Regions from separate parts of the Flintibacter sp. SJQ-8 genome, predicted to be linked through region 1. Evidence: predicted binding sites of a transcription regulator. Region 1 holds the regulator's gene; each other region holds the start of a gene.
The links. The regulator HrcA, encoded in region 1, represses chaperone genes, less so after heat shock. The targets are predictions, from matches to a motif close to TGTTAGCACTCNNNNNNNNNGAGTGCTAACA.
Positions count from the first base shown of each region.

Region 1 (7,573 bases):
TGGCCCCGGACGGAGATGGCCTGGCCCTCGTTGATGCCGGCGGGGATGTTCACCTCGATGCGGCGCTTCTTCCGCGCCACGCCCGCGCCGCCGCAGCTCTTGCAGGGGCTGTGGACGATCTTGCCCGTGCCCCGGCACCGCTGACAGGGAGCCGTGCTGGTAAAGGCGAAGCCGCCGCCGCCCCGCTGGATGCGCACCACGCCCGCGCCCCGGCAGTCGGGGCACACCTCCGCCGTGGTGCCGGGCTGACAGCCGGAGCCGTGGCAGTCCTGGCACTCCTCCGTGCGGGTGAGCTCGATCTCCTTCTTGCAGCCAAAGGCAGCCTCTTCAAAGGAGATGGTCAGGTTGGCCCGCAGGCTCTCCCCCCGCTGGGGGGCGTTGGCCCGCTGCTGGCCGCCGAAGCCGCCCCCGCTAAAGCCGCCGCCGAAGAAGGACCCGAACAGGTCGCCCAGGTCGATGTCCCCCATGTCGAACCCGCCGCCGCCAAATCCACCGGCGCCGAAGTTGGGGTCCACCCCCGCGTGGCCGAACTGGTCATACTTGGCCCGCTTGTCCTTGTCAGACAGGACCTCATAGGCCTCGTTCACCTCTTTGAACTTGGCCTCGGCCTCTTTATCCCCGGGGTTCATGTCCGGGTGATATTTCTTGGCCAGCTTGCGGTAGGCCTTCTTTAATTCCTCGTCCGTGGCCGTCTTGCTCACGCCCAGGACCTCATAAAAATCTCGTTTCTGTTCTGCCATATCTCTTCACCTTCTGTATCAGGAGGGACGAAAACGGCGGACGCTCTGTGCGTCCCCTCGCCGCGTTCCCCACGGCGGAGCGACCTTATGCGCCCGCCTGAACGCCCCGAGTGGGGCGGAAGGATACCTCCCGCCCCACCGAAGCAATATTCTTGTATTCGGCGCTCCAGAGGGTCTTATTTCCTCCAGAGGCTTACTTCTTGTTGTTGTCGTCGTCCACGACCTCATAGTCGGCGTCCACCACGTCAGGACCGGCGGAAGCGCCGCCCTGCTGGGCCTGGCCGCCCATGTCGGGGCCGGGCTGACCGGCCTGGCCGCCCTGCTGGCCATACAGCTTCTCGCTCACGGCGTAGAAAGCCTTGGTCAGCTCCTCGGTGGCGTTCTTGATGGCCTGGGTGTCGGTGCCCTTCAGGGTCTCCTTCAGCTTGCCCAGGGCGCCCTCCACGCTGGCCTTGTCGCCCGCGGGGATCTTGTCGCCCATCTCCTCCAGGGTCTTCTCGGTCTGATAGACCATCTGGTCGCCCTGGTTGCGGATGTCGACCTCTTCCTTGCGCTTGGCATCCTCGGCGGCGAACTGCTCGGCCTCCTTCACGGCCTTGTCGATGTCGTCCTTGGACATGTTGGTGGAGGAGGTGATGGTAATGTGCTGCTCCTTGCCGGTGCCCAGGTCCTTGGCGGACACGTTCACAATGCCGTTGGCATCGATGTCGAAGGTGACCTCGATCTGAGGCACGCCCCGGCGGGCGGGAGCGATGCCGTCCAGGTTGAAGCGGCCCAGGGTCTTGTTGTACTGAGCCATCTCACGCTCGCCCTGGAGCACGTGGACCTCCACGGAGGTCTGGTTGTCGGCGGCGGTGGTAAAGGTCTGGCTCTTCTTCACGGGGATGGTGGTGTTGCGGTCAATGAGCTTGGTCATCACGCCGCCCATGGTCTCAATGCCCAGGGACAGGGGGGTGACGTCCAGCAGCAGCAGGTCCTTCACGTCGCCGGTGAACACGCCGCCCTGGAGGGCAGCGCCCATGGCCACGCACTCATCGGGGTTGATGCCCTTGAAGCCCTCTTTGCCGGTCAGCTTCTTCACCATGTCCTGCACGGCGGGGATACGGCTGGAGCCGCCCACCATCAGGACCTTGGCCAGGTCGTTGCCGCTCAGGCCCGCGTCGGACAGAGCCTGACGCACAGGACCGGCAGTGGCCTCCACCAGGTGAGCGGTCAGCTGGTCGAACTTGGCACGGCTCAGAGTCAGGTCCAGGTGCTTGGGGCCGGTGGCGTCGGCGGTGATATAGGGCAGGTTGATGCTGGTGGAGGTGACGCCGGACAGCTCGATCTTGGCCTTCTCGGCGGCCTCCTTCAGGCGCTGCATGGCGACTTTATCGCCGGTCAGGTCCACGCCCTCGGCCTTCTTGAACTCGGCGGCCATCCAGTCCATCACGCACTTATCAAAGTCGTCGCCGCCCAGGCGGTTGTTACCGGCGGTGGCCAGCACCTCGATCACGCCGTCGTCGATGTCCAGGATGGACACATCAAAGGTGCCGCCGCCCAGGTCATACACCATGACCTTCTGGGCTGTCTCCTTGTCCACGCCATAGGCCAGGGCCGCGGCGGTGGGCTCGTTGATGATACGCTTCACGTCCAGACCGGCGATCTTGCCGGCGTCCTTGGTGGCCTGACGCTGGGCGTCGGTGAAGTAAGCGGGGACGGTGATGACCGCCTCGGTGACGGGCTGGCCCAGATAGGCCTCGGCGTCAGACTTCAGCTTCTGCAGGATCATGGCGCTGATCTCCTGAGGGGTGTACTTCTTGCCGTCGATGTCCACCTTATAGTCGGTGCCCATCTCACGCTTGATGGAGATCACGGTGCGGTCGGGGTTGGTGATGGCCTGGCGCTTGGCCACCTGGCCCACCATCCGCTCGCCGTCCTTAGAGAAAGCCACCACAGAGGGGGTGGTCCGGTTGCCTTCCGCGTTGGGGATGACCACGGCGTCGCCGCCCTCCATCACCGCCACGCAGCTATTCGTAGTACCCAGGTCGATACCAATGATCTTAGACATAATCAATTCCTCCAATATATGAAAAAGTGTGTTGTTTACAAAGTAACTATCGTCATTTCCCCGCCGGTCTTACCGCCGGATGGGGAAAACTATTTTTTAGTTTGCCACTTTCACCATGGCGAACCGGATGACCTTTTCGCCGCACTGAAAGCCGGTTTGGAACACCTCGGCCACCACGTTCTGGCCCAGGCTCTCGTCCTCCACATGCATCACCGCGTTGTGATACTTGGGGTCGAAGGGCTGGCCCTGGGCAGGGATCTCGGTGATGCCCAGCTTGGTCAAGACCTCTTTCAGCTGGTTCATGGTCATCTCCACGCCCTTTTTAAAGGCCTCGTCGGCGGTGTCCTGTTTCAGGGCCCGTTCCAGGTTGTCGTACACGGGGAGGAAGGCCCCGGCGGTGTCCGCCTTCACGTCGGTCCACAGGGATTCCTTCTCTTTGGCGGTACGCTTGCGGTAGTTGTCATACTCCGCCGCCAGGCGCAGGTATTTGTCCTCCTGCCCGGCCACCTGGTCCTTCAGCGACTCCAGCTCGCTCAGCAGCGGATCGACTGCCGTCTCCTCAGGCTCGGCTGCCGCCTCCTGCTTGACGTCCTGCTCCTCCACCACGGGCTCCTGCTGGAGCGTCTCGTTCTGCTTTTCCTTCTTGCTCATAGCTGTGCGCTCCTTTTATCTAGTTCTCATTCTCGTCCAGATGCTCCGGCCCCAGCTCCTGCTGTTTCTCCCCGGCGGGGAGCTCTCCCTTGCCGAACATCTTGGTCAGGCTCTCGGCAAAGTAAGACAGGCGGGCCGTCACCTTGGCATAATCCATGCGGGTGGGACCCACCACGCCGATCACGCCCTTCATATTGTCCCCGATGTCATAGCTGGCCATCACCACGCTGGTGTCTTTCAGGGCCTCGCTGACGTTTTCGGGACCAATGAGGATATCCATGTTCTTGCCCGTCATGGGCACCGGCAGCTTGGACGCGTCCTTCTCCTCGCTGAGATAGGTCATCAGGGGCTTGGCCTTGTCCAGGCTGTGATACTCCGGGTGCTCCAGCAGGTGGGCGATGCCGGAGGTATGGACCATCTGGTTCCCCTGCTCGGCCAGCACCTCCTGGGCGAACTGTACCACGATGGAGATCAGGTCAAAGGCGGCAGCCGCCGTCCGGGTCTCCATCTTATCCAGGGTCTGCTCCATCTCCTCCCGGGACACGCCCACAAAGGAGCTGTTCAGCACGGCGGACAGCAGCTGGATCTGGGTGTCAGACACCGGCTCGGCCACGTGGACCAGCTTGTTTTTCACCACGCTGTTGTCCGTCATGACCACGGCGATGAACGCCCGCTCCTCTACCACCAGCAGGTCATACCGCTTCACCGTCACCTGGTCTTTCACTGTGGCGGCAGTGAACACGGGGTAGTCGCTGATCTGGGAGAGGACTTTGCCCGCCCGGTCAATGACCCGGTCCAGCTCCTCCATCTTCACGTTCAGCGCCTGGTTGATCCGCTCGGTCTCCTGCAGGGTCAGCTGGTGGCGGTCCATCAGCTCGTTCACATACAGGCGATAGCCTGCAGCGGAGGGGATGCGTCCGGCGGAGGTGTGGGGCTGTTCCAGCAGCCCCAGTTCCGTCAGGTCGGCCATCTCATTTCGGATGGTGGCGGTGGACACATCCAGCCGGGCCTTCTCGGCCACGACCTTAGAGCCCACCGGCTCGGCGGTCTCGATATAGGTCTCTACAATGGCCTGCAATATTCGCTTTTTCCGTTCTGTCAGTTCCATTGCGCCGCCGTTCCTTTCGCTTTCGTTTCTTAGCACTCACTCTTCCCGAGTGCTAAAGATAATATACCCCCGGGGTGGAGAATTGTCAATAGGCACTTTATGAATTTATTTTAAACAAAACAACGCCGGGGCTTCCCTTGCAGAAAAGCCCCGGCATTGCTAATTTTATTACAGATGCCTTCCCCTGGGGGAAGGTGGCGCGGCGAAGCCGTGACGGATGAGGGGAAGGCTAACTCACTCCATCGTTTTTACCCCCGTCACATCTCTGATCCACTTCCCGGAGCGCAGTCTGCTGATGCCCATCGAACACTTGATGACCTGTTCCAGGGGGAAGGCCAGATACACCCACAGCACGGGCAGACGCAGCACTAGGCCGCAGATGGCGGCATAGGGGATGGCGCAGGTCCACAGGGGGCCGATGTCGATGAGGGTGGCCGCCCGCACGTCGCCGCCGCCCCGGAGCACGCCCACGATGTTCACGCTGTTAAAGTCTTTCAGCGTCATATACAGGGCCATCACGGTGATCATCATGGTAGCCACCGACTCCGCCCCCTCGGACAGGTGGAACAGGGGGAATACCCACACTGGAGCAACAAACCGGGCAAACAGCCACAGCAGCACCCCCAGACAGGCTCCGCACAGGGCGGCCAGTGTGTTCAGAGTCAGGCCGGTGTTGTATACCTGGTCAGTCCGCCCCGCACCGATCTCCCGGCCGATGATGATGGCCGCGGTGGCGGCGATGCCAAAGGAGAACACCATGCAGATCTTCTCCACGTTGCCCGCAATGGTATAGGCGGCCAATATCTCGGTGGAGCCCTCCATGTGACCCATCACCGTGGCGAACATAGAGGTGCCCAGTCCCCACAAGGTCTCGTTGCACACCACCGGGCCGCCATAGCGGACAAATCGTTTGACCATATCCAGGCCGGGCAGCAGCACCAGAGCGGGCTGCACCCGGAAGAATTTTGTCGTAAGCAGATGCACCACCACGATGACCAGTTCCGCACTTCTGGCGATGAGGGTGGCCAGGGCCGCACCGCGCACTCCCAAGGCGGGCGCGCCCAGATTGCCGAAAATAAACACCCAGTTCAAGAAGGTGTTCAGCGTCATGGATACCATCAGAATATACAGACCCAGCTGAGGGCGCTCCATACTGCGATAGGCCGTGACATACATCATGGTCAGCGCCGAAAAGACATAGGACAGCCCGGCCAGCTTGCCGTATTGGGCGGCCAGCGCAATGACCTCCCCCTGGTTGCCGAACAGGCTTAAAAAGGGGATGGGACACACCAGCAATATGCCGGCAAACAGGGCCGTGATGGAAACGGCGATCCAGATGGACACGCCCATCACCCGATTGATGGCGCCCATGTCCTGCTTGCCCCAATATTGGCTCAGCAAAACGGTGGCGCCGCTCTGTACGCCGAAGATAAACAGCTGCACTACATAGAGCGGAATGTTGGCCAGGGCCACCGCCGCCATGGGGGTCTCCCCCAGCATACCCACCATAAAAGTGTCCGCCATGCCCAGGGCGCTGGTGATCAAGTTTTGCAGCACGATGGGGGTGGCCAGGGCCACCACCTCTTTATAAAAACCAGGCCGCTGCTTCATATAAGAAAACACGGTCTCTCTCCTTCCTGTTAGGGCCTCTTGGGCCGCAAGTTAAGACATAGAGGGGAACAGCTGCGCCTGAGCCGCCTGCAGTCCCTCCACCAGGGCATCGATATCCTCCCGGGTGGTGTCATAGGAGAAGCTCAGCCGCAGGGCTCCGTCCTGCTCCTTTTTTGGGAGCTTCAGGGCGGCATACACATGGCTGGGCTTGCCCTTGTGGCAGGCGGAACCGGAGGAGATATACACCCCCCGGTCGCTTAAAAAGCGCACCACCACCTCGCTCTTATAGCCCACCAGGCTGATGGGCAAAATGTGGGGCGCGCCCCCCTCCACCAGCACCTTCCCCCGGGGGACGGCGCTCTTTAGCCGATCAACGGCATACTGCTTCAGGTCGGCCATGGCGGCCAGGTCCCGCTCCAGGGTGGCCCGTCCGGCGGTAACGGCGGCGGCCAGTGCGGCCAGCTGCCCCGTGGCCTCGGTGCCCGAGCGCAAACCGTTCTCCTGTCCGCCGCCCCGGATGAAGGGCGAAATTTTCAGGCCCTTCCGAATATACATGGCCCCGATGCCCTTGGGGGCGTGGATCTTGTGGCCGCTGATACTCAGCATGTCCACCCCCAGCTCTTTCGGGGTAAAGGGCACCTTTAAAAAGCCCTGCACCCCGTCGCAGTGGAGCAGCACCCCGCTGCCGGCCTCTTTCAGTACCCGGGCCGTCTCCGCCACCGGGAGAATGGTGCCCAGCTCGTTGTTCACCAGCATCATGGACACCAGAATGGTGTCCGGCCGCAGGGCCTCCTTCACCTGCCGGGCGGTAATATTCCCGCTCCGGTCAGGCTGGAGATAGGTCACCTCATAGCCCTCCCGCTCCAGGGCCCGGCAGGGCTCCAGCACCGCCGCGTGCTCGATGGCGGTGGTGATGATGTGCTTCCCCTTCCGCTTGCCCAGCTCTGCGGCGGCCCGGATGGCCCAGTTGTCGCTCTCGGTGCCGCAGGAGGTGAACACCACCTCCTCGGGCAGACAGCCCAGTCCGGCGGCTACTTCGCTCCGCCACTGCTTCACCCGCTCCGCCGCCTGGCTGCCCAGGGCGTGGCGGGCGGAGGGATTACCCCACTCCTCCGTCATGGCCTTCATGGCCGCCTGAGCCGCCTCCGCCCGCACGGGGGTGGTGGCCGCGTTGTCCAAATAATGTCCCGTCATGTTCTTGTCTCCTGTATGAAAATCAAGGGCGGCCAAAGCCGCCCGTTTTTCTAATCGCGTTATCATTCTATCTGCTGCCATCAGGAAAGTCAACGGCTCCCCCAGGAAATTTTGCAGAAAAGGGCCCCAAATATGTCTTTCCTATTTCAAAAGCGGGAGCATCTGTGCTATAATGAATTTGATTCGCTCCACCTCAAGCCGCCGAACCCGATATGATCC
Region 1 is NZ_JBPJWR010000008.1:250,212-257,784, reverse strand. Features, by position in the region: gene dnaJ (molecular chaperone DnaJ) at 1-740, opposite strand, end outside; gene dnaK (molecular chaperone DnaK) at 934-2,790, opposite strand; gene grpE (nucleotide exchange factor GrpE) at 2,887-3,441, opposite strand; gene hrcA (heat-inducible transcriptional repressor HrcA) at 3,461-4,549, opposite strand; gene ACSAMP_RS06110 (MATE family efflux transporter) at 4,784-6,172, opposite strand; gene ACSAMP_RS06105 (cysteine desulfurase family protein) at 6,212-7,354, opposite strand.

Region 2 (7,573 bases), on a different contig from region 1:
TGGTTTGCACAAGCCCCCCTGGGGCATGTTCCGGGCGGAGCCTATAGGCTCGTCGAACGGTCTGCCAATCGCGCAGATTTCCCGGGCATGCCCCTAAAGGGGCTTTTTTACTTGCCTCCGTTTACCGGCTTACCCGTAAACGGGTCTACGTACTCTGTAATACTCATCTGGTCTGCCGCAATATCTTCCTGCAACTGATTTCGGATGTACTGCTCTACTGCTCGCCGATTTCGTCCAACCGTGCTCACATAATAGCCCCTGCACCAAAAATGCCGGTTCCCATATTTGTACTTTAGATTGGCGTATTTTTCATAGATCTTCAGGCTGCTTTTCCCTTTCAAATATCCCATGATCTGTGCTACACTGTACTTTGGCGGGATACTAATCAACATGTGGATATGGTCCTTACATGCTTCCGCCTCTATGATTTCCACTCCCTTGTATTCACACAGCTTCCGCAACATTTGGCCTATATCCTGCTTGATTTTCCCGTATATAATTTGTCTCCTATACTTGGGGGCAAATACAATATGGTATTTACATTCCCACTTCGTGTGTGCTAAACTCGATACATCAAGTTTCATCTGACTCGATTCCTCCTTTGGTTTTAGCTGGCGGTTGGCAGACCTCCACCATTATACCAAAGGAGGATATTTTTTATCTGTATAGCTAAAGCTTTTTGGAACCACCGGCAGTGCCGGTGGTTTTCTTTCTATAATAAAAAAGGTTCTACGTCAATAGTTGGGGTAGAGAAAAAGGAAATCGTCTCAAGCGGTGCCGGGAGTACTCTCGGCACTGCTTTTATGTGTGGCAAAACAGGATACGTCTTCTGAAATTATGGAAATTACGCATGCCGAAGCATACACGTTTCAGGACTTTCGTTTTGTTGTTGCAGCCTTCGATGAAGCCGTTTGACCAGGGTACATCCATAGAGTTCAAAATCTCGCGGAACCAGTTGCGATATGCTTTGATACAATCAGAAAATTCTGGTAGGCCCATTGTCTCAGCAGACCGCAGCCAATCGATCAGTTTCGGTTTTCCTGCCGCAGATGATTTGGCGCGTATCACGTCAAGAAACTCATTTTTTAGTCGATATGCGTCCGCAAGTCTGGGCGCGATCTCAAACATAAGAGCCAGCCGCTCCATTTCTTCGTTCGAGAGTTTTGCCATTGGTTTCATCAGAAGACATCTGGATCTCTTGAAGTATTTTCGGAATCTGGCGGAGGGTTTCTTCTGCTCCTTCTTTCTGACACGTTCCATCGCCCAATAGACCTGGCGGATCACATGATACCTGTCCGCGACAATGGCAGCGCCGGGAAAACAGGTTTTGGATACCGCTCGAAAATGAGGACTCATGTCACAGACAAAGTATTTTACACCGGTTTTGGATGGGAATTGTGAGAAATATTTGATAAGATCGTTCTCAAAGCGATTTGGTAAAATATCGACCACTTTGTGCTTTTCAGCATCCACGATAATGCTGTTGTACTTTTCTCCCCCGGAGTTGCCCTTGAATTCGTCGATGGAGAGCACTTCCGGCAATTGGGTCGGCTTAAAGGCGACGTATTTGAAATATCGCGCTGCGGTCGCCCCAGAGACGTTGTAGCGTGCGCCAATTTCTGAAGCGGGTACCAATTCATGAAACGCACCGATGATCGCAGCGACCAGCCGGCTGGTGACTCGGTGGTATCTTGGGAGAAAGAAATTTTTCTCAAAGAAGCGCTTGCCGCACATGCAGCGATAACGCCGCTTACGCAGGTGCAGCAGCGTTTTTCTGCCAAAGGGAACATCCTTGACCGTCTGCATTCGGTAGTCGTGTACACGGTCAGTGAGCGCGCCGCAGGCTGGGCACGGGTGCTTTGTTCTGGGTAATTCGAGGAAAATGTGTACCTCTCCAGAAATGTTTTCAACATTTGTAATAATCGCGTCTTCCAAGTTCAGCAGTTTTGCGGTATAATCTTTGTTGAGCATAGAGATCTTTCCTTTGTTGTGATTGGTGGTACTTTTATGATAAGGGATTTTTCCTCTATGCTCAACTTTTTTCATAATTAAGGGGTCAGGTTCTTCACCTGACCCCAACATTTATTATAGAACCATAAAAAAAGGCCGAGGCTTTCGCCGCGACCTTTGAGAAGGAATGTTGGGAGGGTGTGCCCTCAAAAAGTTAGAAAAGCAGCCGCTTTCTTATCGAAAACGGCTGCTTTTATGGTTGCGGGAGCAGGACTCGAACCTGCGACCTCCGGGTTATGAGCCCGACGAGCTACCAACTGCTCTACCCCGCGATATGGTGCCGGAGACCGGGGTCGAACCGGCACGGGATCGCTCCCACGGGATTTTAAGTCCCGGGCGTCTGCCAATTCCGCCACTCCGGCAAACTGTGTACTCCAGTCTCAACCTTTAAGGCTAGGATAGTTTAACACATATCTTTGCCTTTGTCAACAGGAATTTTTCAAATTGTGTTCGTCGGCTTTCCCCAGCGAAAAACACAGAAAATTTTTCCAAAATTTTCTGCCTCGGTGTACAAAAATCGGCACTTCTCTCCCTGTGCCCGCCATATACTGATATGTACCGGCTTTTGCCGGGCGACTACCAATGGAACAGAGACAGGAGGAACCGATTTATGAGACGTTTGAGCGAGACCATTTCCACCCCTATTTTGCAGCCGCCGCCCCAGCCCGCCCCCCGGGACGACCTGGACGATCTGATCTTCCGGGGCGAGGGCTGGTGGGTCAGTGACCGCTGAGGGGGCCGTCTTATCGGTAAGACGGCCCTTTCGTCCGCCCTTTGTGGTCGGCGGCCCAGGTTTTTCTTTACTTTTCCCGGCCCTTCATATATAATAGTTTGGCTTAAATCAACACGTTCCCCGGACTTCCGGGAGTTTTACAAGAGAGAGTGAGGACCCTTATGCTCCAATTCGACGAGTATAAAGTCAAGCTGAACAACCTGGCCCCCGCCCTGGAGGAGCTGGGCCAGGCCCTGGACCTGGAGAGCGCCGAGCGCGAGCTGGATATGCTCCAGGCCGAGTCCGCCGCCGACGGCTTTTGGGATAACCTGGCCAAGGCCCAAAAGGTCCAGCAGCGCATCAAGAACCTGCAGGACAAGGTGGACGGCCAGAAGAAGCGCCAGAGCCAGTGGGACGACATGATGGCCATGTGCGAGATGGGCAACGAGTTCGAGGACGAGTCCCTCCTGCCCGAGCTGGAGGAAAGCTTCCAGACCCTGGAGCACGAGATGGAGGAGGCCCGGCTCCAGACCCTGCTCACCGGGGAGTACGACTCCTCCAACGTCATCCTGACCATCCACCCCGGTGCCGGCGGCACCGAGGCCCAGGACTGGGCCCAGATGCTCTATCGCATGTACACCCGCTGGACCGAACGCCACGGCTTTACCTATCAGATCATGGACTATCAGGAGGGCGACGAGGCGGGCATCAAGTCGGCCACCATTATGATCGAGGGCGAGAACGCCTATGGCTATCTCCGTGGGGAGCACGGCGTCCACCGTCTGGTGCGGGTGTCCCCCTTCGACGCCAACGCCCGGCGGCAGACCTCCTTCGCCTCGGTAGAGGTCATGCCCGACCTGCCTGAGGACGTGGAGATCGAGATCCGGCCCGAGGACATCGAGATGCAGGTCTATCGCGCCAGCGGCGCAGGCGGCCAGCACGTGAACAAGACCTCCTCCGCCGTCCGTCTGATCCACAAGCCCACCGGCGTGGTGGTGGCCTCTCAGCAGGAGCGCAGCCAGTTCCAGAACAAGGACAACTGTATGAAGATGCTGCGGGCCAAGCTGGTGGAGCTGCAAATGCAGGAGAAGGCGGAGAAGATCTCCGACCTGAAGGGCGTGCAGCTGAAGATCGAGTGGGGCAGCCAGATCCGCTCCTATGTCTTCATGCCCTATCAGCTGGTGAAGGACAACCGCACTGCCTATGAGACCAGCAACATCAACGCCGTGATGGACGGCGACCTGGACGGCTTCATCAACGCCTACCTCACCTGCGAGGCCACAGGCACCTGGGCCACCAAGTAAACAAAACCAAAAAAGCATTTGAGATCCGCCGCAGAGCTTTGACCGTTCTGGGGCGGATCTTTTATGCCGCTTTTCTATCTTGGGCTGACACTCCAGGGCGCAAAGTGTAAAAAAATTGTGAACTCCCTTGCATTTTTGCCGGGAACGCGCTATCATATCGTTAGCACTCATATAAACAGAGTGCTAGGTTTGTTTTCAAAACAGCTTTGTTTGATATAGGAGGCATTTACCATGGCAAAGAAGCAATTCAAGGCCGAGTCCAAGCGGCTACTGGACCTGATGATCAACTCGATCTATACCCACAAGGAGATCTTCCTGCGGGAGCTCATCTCCAACGCCAGCGACGCGGAGGACAAGCTGGCCTATAAGTCCCTCACCGACGACTCCATGGGGATCAGCCGGGCGGACCTGAAGATCACCATCGTCCCCGACAAGGAAAAGCGCACCCTCACCGTGTCTGACAACGGCATCGGCATGAGCCGGGAGGATCTGGAGGCCAACCTGGGCACCATCGCCCACAGCGGCTCCGGCCAGTTCAAGGCCGACCTGTCCGCCGACGACAAGGCCGCCGAGGACATCGACGTCATCGGCCAGTTCGGCGTGGGCTTCTACTCCGCCTTTATGGTGGCCGACGCCGTCACCGTCATCACCAAGGCCTGGGGCAGCGACGAGGCCTGGATGTGGCAGTCCGACGGGGCCGACGGCTACACCATCACCGCCTGCGAGAAGGAGCAGCCCGGCACCGACATCATCATGCACCTGAAGGCCAACGCCGACGAGGAGAACTATGACCAGTATCTGGAGACCGCTAAGCTCCAGCAGCTCATCAAGAAATACTCCGACTATATCCGCTACCCCATCACCATGGAGGTGGAGGACTACCGCCAGAAGCCCAAGCCCGCCGACGCCGGGGACGACTATAAGCCCGAGTGGGAGACGGTGAAGGAGTGGAAGACCATCAACTCCCAAATTCCTCTGTGGCAGCGGCAGAAGTCCAAGGTCACCCCTGAGGAATATAACGCCTTCTACAAGGAGAAGTTCAACGACTGGCAGGACCCCCTGGCCGTCATCCACACCAGCGCCGAGGGCGCCGTGACCTATAAGGCCATGCTGTATATCCCCGCCCAGACCCCCTATGACTTCTACACCCGGGAGTATCAGAAGGGCCTGCAGCTCTATTCCTCCGGCGTGATGATCATGGACAAGTGCGCCGATCTGCTGCCCGACTGCTTCCGCTTTGTGAAGGGCGTTGTCGATTCCCCCGACTTCTCCCTGAACATCAGCCGTGAAATCTTGCAGCATGACCGCCAGCTGAAGGTCATCGCCACCGCCCTGGAAAAGAAGATCAAGTCTGAGCTGCTGAAGATGCAGAAGGACGACAAAGAGAAGTATGAGAAGTTCTGGCACGCCTTCGGCACCCAGCTGAAGTATGGCGTGGTGGCCGACTTCGGGGCCAAGAAGGACCTGCTCCAGGACCTGCTGCTGTTCTGGTCCTCCAAGGAGAACACTTACACCACCCTGGCCGCCTATAAGGACCGGATGCCTGAAGACCAGAAGTTCGTCTATTACGCCTGCGGCGAGGCCCCGGAGAAGATCGCCAAGCTGCCCCAGGTGGAGCGCATCCTGGACAAGGGCTATGAGATCCTGTACTGCACCGAGGACGTGGATGACTTTGTGATGAAGGCCATGGCCGAGCTGGACGGCAAGCAGTTCAAGTCTGTGGCCGACGAGGACGCCCTGCCCCAGACCGAGGAGGAGAAGAAGGCCGCCGAGGAGAAGGCCGAGGCCGGAAAGCCCGTGCTGGAGGCCGTGAAGGAGGCTCTGGGCGACAAGGTGAAGGAGGTCCGCATCTCCGCCATCCTCAAGTCCGGCGCCTGCTGCCTCACCGCCGACGGCCCCGTCTCCCTGGAGATGGAGAAGTATATGAACAAGGTGGAGGGCGGCCAGCACATGAAGGCCGACCGGGTGCTGGAGCTCAACGCCGACGCCGCCCCCTTCGCCGCCCTGAAGAAGGCCCTGGACGCCGGGGATAAGGACACTGTGAGCAAGTATTCCACCCTGCTCTATGACCAGGCCCTGCTGCTGGCCGGTCTGCCCCTGGAGGACCCCGCCGGCTTCGCCCAGATGGTCTCGTCGCTGATGGTGTAATGGAACGCGAGATCAAATAGCCTTCCCCCACAAAAAACTGACCCCCGCCTGTCCGAATCGCGCCGGACGGGCGGGGGTCTTGCTGTTTCTGTGCGGATTTACACGCCCTCCCGGGCCTTCAGCTGTTCCAGCTGGGCGCGCCATAGGGTGTTGCAGGCGTCGCTGGGCATTCTCCAGTCCCCACGGGGGGAGAGGGTGACGGAGCCCACCTTGGGGCCGTCGGGCAGGCAGGAGCGCTTGAACTGCTGGGCGAAGAAGCGGCGGTAGAAGTTGTCCAGCCAGCGCAGCAGGGTGGCGTTGTCATAGGTATCCCCCAGGGCGTATTGGGCCAAGCGATAGATCTTCCCGGGGGTAAAGCCCCAGCGCACGGCGTAGTACAGGAAGAAGTCGTGGAGCTCGTAGGGCCCCACCAGCTCCTCGGTGCGCTGGGCGATCTCCCCGTCCTTGGGGGGCAGCAGCTCGGGGGAGACGGGGGTGTCCAGAATGTCCCGCAGGACGGCGGACAGCTTGGGGTCCCGGCTCTCGGCCTCGTCGGCCACATAGGCCACCAGGTGGCGCACCAGGGTCTTGGGGATGCCGGCGTTCACGGCGTACATGGACATGTGGTCCCCGTTATAGGTGGCCCAGCCCAGGGCCAGCTCGCTCAGGTCGCCGGTGCCAATGACCATGCCGCCGGTGCGGTTGGCAAGGTCCATCAAAACCTGGGTCCGCTCCCGGGCCTGGCCGTTTTCAAAGGTGACGGACAGGTCATCCATGGACTGGCCGATGTCCCGGAAGTGGATCTTCACCGCGTCGCCGATGTCCACGGTGTCGAACGTCGTGCCGATGCGCTCGGCCAGGACCTGGGCGTTGGACTTGGTCCGGCTGGTGGTGCCGAAGCAGGGCATGGTCACGGCCAGGATATCCGTCATGGGCCGGTCCAGCATGGCCATGGCCCGGGCGGTGATGAGCAGGGCCAGGGTGGAGTCCAGTCCGCCGGACAGGCCCACCACCGCCGTCTTGGCGTTGGTGTGGGCCAGGCGCTTTTTCAGGCCCAGGGCGGCCAGGGTGAGAATTTCCTGACACCGGGCGGCCCGGTCCCCGTGGTCGGCGGGGACGAAGGGATTTTTGGCCACGGGCCGGGTGAGCGTTGTCTCCTCCACATTCAGTCGGAAATACTGGGGGAACACGTCGGGGGCATCTGCCGGGAAGGTGGACATGCGCTGGCGCTCATGGCAGAGCTTCTCCAGGTCGAGCTCGGTGACGGTGAGCCCCGTCTCAAACCGGCGCTGGGCCAAAATCGTCCCGTTCTCTGCGATGAGACTGTGCCCGGCGTAGATGAGGTCGGTGGAGGACTCCCCCCAGCCCGCGTCGGCATAGATATAACCGCATACTAAACGCCCGGAGGTGGCGGAGAGGA
Region 2 is NZ_JBPJWR010000004.1:499,755-507,327, forward strand. Features, by position in the region: gene tnpA (IS200/IS605 family transposase) at 108-584, opposite strand; gene ACSAMP_RS03410 (ISL3 family transposase) at 802-1,971, opposite strand; tRNA gene ACSAMP_RS03415 (tRNA-Met) at 2,207-2,282, opposite strand; tRNA gene ACSAMP_RS03420 (tRNA-Leu) at 2,286-2,372, opposite strand; gene ACSAMP_RS03425 (hypothetical protein) at 2,621-2,743, shown strand; gene prfB (peptide chain release factor 2) at 2,905-4,026, shown strand; gene htpG (molecular chaperone HtpG) at 4,258-6,174, shown strand; gene ACSAMP_RS03440 (NAD(+) synthase) at 6,273-7,573, opposite strand, start outside.
Region 2: htpG (molecular chaperone HtpG) is a predicted target of HrcA. The motif match lies at 4,185-4,215, and genes of this name have one in related genera.

Region 3 (7,573 bases), on a different contig from region 1:
GTCATGTGCATGATGGGCGCGTTCGCCATCAACAACAACATCTTCGAGTGCTTTGTGATGATCGCCTTCGGCCTGATCGGCTTCTTTATGAAGGGCTTCGGCTTCCCGGTCACGCCCCTGTGCATCGCCCTGGTGCTGGGCAAGCTGTTCGAGACCAACCTGCGCCGCTCTCTGATCCTGTCCGCAGGCAACCCCTTCGTCTTTGTCACCCGGCCCATCTCCTGCGCCATTTTGATCCTGGCGGTGTTTATGCTCTTCTTCCCCATCCTCAGCAACATGGTGGCGGAGAAGCGGATGAAGAGCAAGAAATAAAAAATTTGGAGGGAAATTATCTATGATCCTTTCCACAGAAAACGGGGCCCTGCGTTCCCTGGTGGGCGAGCGGCGGGCCATTGAGATCCTGGCCAAAGCGGGCTTTGACGCCATCGACTATACGTTCACGCCCTGGATGGAGCGGGGGGAGATGCCCTGGAACCGGGACGGCTATCAGGACTATGCCAAAGAGGTGGTCCAGATGGCCAAGGACAACGGGGTCTACTTTAACCAGGCCCACGCCCCCTTCATCTTCCACACCAGCTATCTGCCCGACTGGAACCGGGAGATCCTACCTATGCAGATCCGGTGCATGGAGGCCTGCGCCCTGCTGGGCATCCCCCACATGGTGGTCCATCCGGTCCACCACCTGCCCTATCACCACCGGGGCGCGCCGGGGAAGAGCAACGCGGACATCATCTGGGATTTGAACCGGGAGTATTACCACCTGCTCCAGCCCTATGCCAAGCAGTTCGGCGTAAAGATGTGCCTGGAGAATATGTTCGGCGAGGACCAGCGCCGGGGCTGTCTGGTGCCCGACATGTTCTCTGACCCCCACGAGTATGCCCAGTTCTTTGACGAGCTGAACGACCCGGACAACTTCACCTGCTGCATCGACACGGGCCACGCCGGGATCACCGGGGAGGACTGCGGCGACACCATCCGGGTGATGGGCAGCCGGGTCCGGGCCCTGCACCTGAACGACAATGACTTCAGAACGGACGGCCATCTGATCCCCTTCCAGGGGAAGATCGACTGGGACGACGTGATGCGCGCACTGGCGGAGATCGACTATCAGGGTGACTTCACCTTCGAGGCCCTGCACCTGTACGAGGGGATGGACGATGGTTTTTACGCCACCTCGGCCAAATACCTCCACGACGTGGGGCGCTACCTCATCCAAAAGTTCCAGCATTACAAAGAGGCGCTATAAAAGCGGCATAAAAAAGAACGAAAGCCCGGCGGGATATCAGGTCCTGCCGGGCTTTTTGCGGGATTGACGGGGGACCGGGCCGGGCATTATACTGGAACAGCACGAGAAAACGCGAGGAGGAAGCTGCCATGTACGATCTGCCGCCCCAGGTGCTGCGGGCCATAAGTATGCTGAACGCCGCCGGGCACCGGGCCTATGTGGTGGGGGGCGCGGTGCGGGAGCTGCTGCGGGGAAAGGGAACCGTCACCGACTTTGACCTGACCACCAGCGCCCGGCCGGAGGAGACAGAAGGGGTGTTCGCGGGCTTCCGCCTGATCGAGACGGGGCTGAAGCACGGCACGGTGACGGTGCTGCTGGACGGCCTACCCCTGGAAATCACCACCTTCCGGGTGGACGGGACCTATTCCGACGGGCGGCACCCCGACGGGGTGTCCTTCACCCCCAGCCTGGAGCGGGACTTGGAGCGGCGGGACTTCACCATCAACGCCATGGCCTACCACCCCCAAGAGGGACTCATCGACCTCCACGGGGGTCGGGAGGACTTAAAGGCGGGCCTCATCCGCTGCGTGGGCGACCCGGACCGGAGATTTCGGGAGGACGGCCTGCGGATGCTGCGGTGTATGCGCTTTGCCGCCGTCCTGGGCTTTCGCATCGAGGAGCGCACCGGGGCGGCCCTGGTGCGCTGCCGGGCCCTGCTGGACGACATCGCCCACGAGCGGGTGCGGGAGGAGCTGACCAAGCTGCTGTGTGGCCAGAACGCAGGCCGGGTGCTGGAGGACTATGCCCCGGTGGCCGCCCAGGTGCTGCCCGAGATAGCACCCACCTTCGGCTTTGACCAGCGCAACCCCTGGCACGATAAAGACGTGTGGCGTCACACCCTGGCGGCGGTGGACGCCGCCCCGGCGGACCCCGTGCTGCGGTGGGCCGCCCTGCTCCACGACCTGGGCAAGCCGCCCTGTTTCACCCTGGACGAAAAGGGCGTGGGCCACTTCTATGACCACGGGGAGGAGAGCGCCAGATTGGCCGGGAATATCCTGAGCCGCCTGCGCTTTGACACAGACACCCGGCGGAGGATCGTGGCCCTGGTGGCCCTTCACGACAGGCCCATTATCCCGGAGCGCCGCCCCGTCCGCCGCCTGCTGGCCCGGCTGGGGCCGGAGGGGACGGCGGACCTCATCGCCCTCCACCGGGCGGACAACGCCGCTCAGTCTTCCCTGGCCGCCGGGCGACAGAGTGAGCTGGACCGGGCCCAGGCCGTCCTGGACCGGCTGCTGGCGGAGGGGGCCTGCTTTCAGAAAAAGGACCTGGCGGTGAATGGCCGGGACATGCTGGAGCTGGGATTGAAAGGCCCGGAGATCGGTCAGGCCCTGGACCGGTGTTTAGAGGCCGTTCTGTCAGAGCGTCTGCCCAACGAAAAAGCGGCCCTGCTGGAGCTGGTGCGGCGGTAAATCTGGAAGAAAAATGGGATATCTCGCCGGAAATCGCATAAATTATGAACAAACATCGCTTATTTTGTTAATATTAGCACTCTCCTATTGACTCTGCTAAAATTGGTGCTATGATATAGTTGTTCCAAGAGAGAGGGGCTTGAGAGAGTCCCCCAGGAGGAACGATGAAATAACAAACAGCGGTAACAAGATTCGACAACGTCCGGCTTGGCCGGACGGCCTGAGAATGGTTTCAAGTTGAATGGAGGAATAATTATGTTACCTAGCATTTTTGGTGAGAATTTGTTCGATGATTTCTTCTCTGATTCCTTTGGTATGATGAATGTCCACGGCCACGACCCCCTGTATGGCAAGCACGCCAAGAACCTGATGAAGACCGATGTGCGGGAGACCGAGAACAGCTATGAGCTGGATGTGGACCTGCCCGGCTTTAAGAAGGACGAGGTCAACGTGGACCTGAAGGACGGCTACCTGACCATCAGCGCCGCCAAGGGCGTTGACAAGGACCAGCAGGACAAGGCGGGCAAGTACATCCGCCAGGAGCGCTACGCCGGTGCCTGCAGCCGCAGCTTCTTCGTGGGCGAGGCCGTCAAGCCCGAGGAGGTCTCCGCCAAGTATGAGGACGGCATCCTGAAGCTGTCCGTGCCCAAGGCCGGTGAAAAGGCCCTGCCCAAGACCACTACTATCGCCATTGAGTGATGGCAGGCGGAGTAAAACCAAATCAAAACAGACGCCCCCGCCGCTGCGCAAAAACAGCGGCGGGGGCGTTTTGCTGTCTTGCAGGGGAGCGCCGAAAGCCGGGTTCACCCCAGCTTCCACTGGCTGCTCTCCTGCTGGAGCTGCTCCATGTGGGCGAAGATGCCGCCGGACTGGCGCAGCTGGGCGGGGGAGCCCTCCTCAGCCACGGCGCCGTCCTTCAGCACCACGATCTTGTCCGCCCCGGCCACAGTGCGCATCCGGTGGGCGATCATCAGCACCGTCTTGTTCTGGATGAGCCGGGACAGGGAGGTCTGGATGGCGGTCTCGTTCTCTACGTCCAGGCTGGCGGTGGCCTCGTCCAGGAGGATGATGGGGGCGTCCTTTAAAAAGGCCCGGGCGATGGACACCCGCTGGCGCTCGCCGCCGGAGAGCTGACAGCCGTTCTCCCCGATGTTGGTGTTCCAGCCGTCGGGCAGCTTTTCGGCAAACTCGTCCACCTTGGCCAGGCGGGCGGCGGAGAGGACCTCTTCATCGGTGGCGTCCTTGCGGCCAATGCGGATGTTCTCCATCAGGGTGTTGTTGAACAATGTCACGTCCTGGAACACGATGGAGTACAGGCCCATCAGGGTCTCCGGGTCGATCTGGGATACGTCCATGCCGCCCACAGTGATCCTGCCCCGGGTGGCGTCCCAGAACCGGGCGGCCAGGCGGGACACGGTGGTCTTGCCCCCGCCGGAGGGACCGACCAGGGCCGTGACCTCCCCCTGGCGGGCGGTGAAGGACACGTCCCGCAGGACGGCCTCCCCGTCGTTGTAGGCAAAGCCCACGTGGTCAAAGGTGACGTCGCAGCCGCTGTTGGTCAGCTGCTCGGCCCCGGTCTGAACGGGGCAGTCCATGATCTCGTTCATCCGCTGGATGTTGGTGCTGGTGGCGATGATGGCCGCCAGGTTTTGCAGGCTGCCCTCCAGGGGGTCATACAGCCGGGAGACGGTGAGCAGGAACAGGAAGAAGGTGAGCACGTCCAGCTCCCCCCGGGTGAGCAGCCAGGCCCCGGCCAGGGCGGTGGTGGCCATACCCAGCCGCAGCACCAGCCCGGCGGACACCACAAAGGTGGCCGTGCCGAATTCCGAGATAATGGCCCGGTGCTCCATGGCCCGGATCTTTCCGGCCAGGCCCTGGAAATAGGTATCCTGGGCGTTGTTGGCCCTCAGGTCGGCCATGGTCTCCACATACTCCTGGATGCCGTCCTCGCAGGCGATGCGGGCGGCCATAGACCGGCGGGAGAGGCCCTCCTGCACCCGGGCGGCCAGGGCCACGATGGCAAAGGCCACGGGCAGGGGCCACACGGCGGCCAGGGCCATGCGCCAGTCAAAGGCCAGCAGACTCAGGGCGATGAGAACGGTGGAGATACAGGCCCCGATGAGGGGGCAGACGAAGTGGGATTGGCTGGTCTCCAGCACAGCGCAGTCGTTCATGATGGAGGCGGTGAGGTCGGCCAGGTCCTTTTTCCCGAAGAAGGACAGGGGCAGCCGCCGCAGCTGCTCGGCCAGACTGACCCGGCGCACCCCGGTCTCCACGTAGGTAGCCAAAAAAGTGCCGTTATATTGCAGCCAGGTGCTGACCACGATGAACAGGCAGCAGGCCACGCAGGCGATGAGATAGAAACCGCCCCGGCCCGCCAGGCCGCCGTTCAGCAGGTCCCGCACCAGGCAGTAGAGCAGGCCAACAGGCAGCATAAAGGCGACATTTTGCAGGGCGCAGAACAGACTTCCGCGGATGGTGTCGTCCGCCCCCTTGGAGGACAAGGCGAAGCGGCGCTGTAATTTTTGTTTCATGGTTCAAGCCTCCTTTGCCACGTTCCAGGCCACCGACTGCTGATACTCGTTCCACATGCGGCCAAACAGGCCGGGGCTCTGGCTCAGCTGGACAAAGCTGCCCTGCTGGACCAGGCGGCCCTCCTCCAGGACGAAAATTTTGTCCGCCCCGGTGACGGTGGACAGCCGGTGGGCGATCATCAGCACCGTGCGGCCCTGGGCCAGGCGGGTGAGGGCGGCCTGGACCTTCCGTTCGTTATCCGGGTCGGCAAAGGCGGTGGCCTCGTCCAGGATGAGGACGGGGGCGTCCTTTAAAATGGCCCGGGCGATGGCGATGCGCTGCATCTCGCCCCCGGAGAGATAGACCCCCTGGCTGCCGATGACGGTGTGGACCCCCTGGGGGAACTTTTCAATGATGTCCATGCACTGGGCCTGCTCCAGGGCGGCCATCACCTGGGTCTCGCTGGCGTCGGGGCGGCCCAGGCGCACGTTGTCCAGGATGCTGGCCTTGATGAGATGGCTGTTTTGCAGCACAAAGGACACGGTGTTCATCAGCTGGCCGGGGTCCATGTCCTTCACGTTCACCCCGCCGATGGACACGGCGCCGGAGGTGGGGTCGAAGAACCGGGCGGCCAGGCTGGCCAGGGTGGACTTGCCGCCGCCGGAGGGACCGACCAGCGCCGCCGTCTCCCCCGCGCCGATGGTGAGGGAGATATCCTCCAGGGCGTTTTTCGTCCCGTCATAGCGGAAGGTGACGTGGTCAAAGACCACAGCGCTGTCCTTGGGGGACTGGGGCCGGGCCGGGCGGCTGAGGGCGGGGGCATTCAGCACCGCGTCCATGCGCTTGAGGGCGTCGGTCACCAGCATGGTATTCTCGCTCATCAGCATCAGCTTGGACAGGGTGAGGGAGATCACCGGGGTGATGATGATGTAAAACAGCAGGTCCAGCAGCAACGCCGCCGTGACCCCCTTGCCGGAGAGCCAGAAGCCGCCCACGATCAGGAAAACGAACACGCTGTTCACCGCCAGGGTATAGGCGGTCATGGGCCCCCGCAGCTGCTTGGTATAGGCGATGGTCCAGCGCTGGTAGTTGTCGATGGTGTCCTTGAATTTTTTGAAGGAGAACACCGTCTGGCCAAAGGTCTTGACCACGGGGATGCCCCGGACATACTCCACCGCCTGGTTGGACATGTCGGCCAGGGCGTTTTGATACTCGGTCATCTTCTCCTGCATGGACTTGCCCGTCATGGTGGACATACAGGCAAAGCCCAGGGCCACGGGCAGCAGACTGAGCAGCCCCAGCCGCCAGTCAAAGGCCAGCAGCAGCACCAGCAGTCCGGCCACCGTGGCCATGGCCCGGTATTGGTCGGGGAGCTGGTGGGCCAAAAAGGTCTCCGCCGCCCCGGCGGTGTCGGCAATGATGCGGCGGAGCTTGCCGCTGCCGGACACCTGGATCTGCCCCAGGGGCAGGCGGGCGATGTGCTCTGTGAGGGCCAGGCGCAGATTGGTGGCGATGCGGAAGGCGGCCAGGTGGGAGCACATCAGCCCCGCGATGTACAGCAGGACGGACAGCACGGCAAAGCCCACCGCCCGCCAGCCCCAGGGGACGATGTGGATGGCGGCGGCAAAGTCGGGGGCGGTCTCCAGCACCTCCTTTAAGATGCGCCAGATGTACCAGAATGGGACCAGCGCCACCAGGGCGCTGACGGCGGACAGGACCCAGGAGAGATAGGTCAGCACCCGCCGCCCCCCGGCATAGCCCAGCAGCCGGGAGAGATCGGACGATTTTTTCAAGTGGCATACCTCCTAAAACTAAGTGGTAAAAAGATGAGAGATATTCTATGGTTAGCAAAAGCTAACTGATAGACAAAAGAAAAAGCGCGGGGATATGTCATTGCGAGGAGGGCAAAGCCCGACGTGGCAATCCGTTCTCCGCAACATCAGCCTCCCTTGTGAAAGGGAGGTGGCACGGGCGCAGCCCGTGACGGAAGGATTCCGACCACAGGAAAGCTGTCCTAAAACCGGAATCCCTCAGTCAGCTCCGCTGACAGCCCCCTTTAACAAGGGGGCCAAGGGACGAGAGTTACGGATTCCCACGTCGCTGCGCTCCTCGGAATGACAGTCACCTCTTACGCCTGCCCCATGATCCTGGCCCAGCCGGCGGTGAAGAAGTCATTCAGCTCCTCCAGATAGCGCTGGGCGGCGGCGGGGGGCATGTCGTGGAGGACGATCTCGAAATAGCCCTTCATCATGGCGGTGACCAGGATGTGCTCCAGCCAGGGGTCGATGGGGGGGACGGGCTGGCCCAGCTGGGCCAGGGTCTGGTAGTATTTGTGGGTGGAGTCCACCTCCCGCTCCACGATCTC
Region 3 is NZ_JBPJWR010000009.1:171,888-179,460, forward strand. Features, by position in the region: gene ACSAMP_RS07055 (tripartite tricarboxylate transporter permease) at 1-312, shown strand, start outside; gene ACSAMP_RS07060 (sugar phosphate isomerase/epimerase family protein) at 335-1,246, shown strand; gene ACSAMP_RS07065 (CCA tRNA nucleotidyltransferase) at 1,375-2,694, shown strand; gene ACSAMP_RS07070 (Hsp20/alpha crystallin family protein) at 2,950-3,393, shown strand; gene ACSAMP_RS07075 (ABC transporter ATP-binding protein) at 3,498-5,228, opposite strand; gene ACSAMP_RS07080 (ABC transporter ATP-binding protein) at 5,232-7,001, opposite strand; gene ACSAMP_RS07085 (TetR/AcrR family transcriptional regulator) at 7,337-7,573, opposite strand, start outside.
Region 3: ACSAMP_RS07070 (Hsp20/alpha crystallin family protein) is a predicted target of HrcA. The motif match lies at 2,766-2,796, and genes of this name have one in related genera.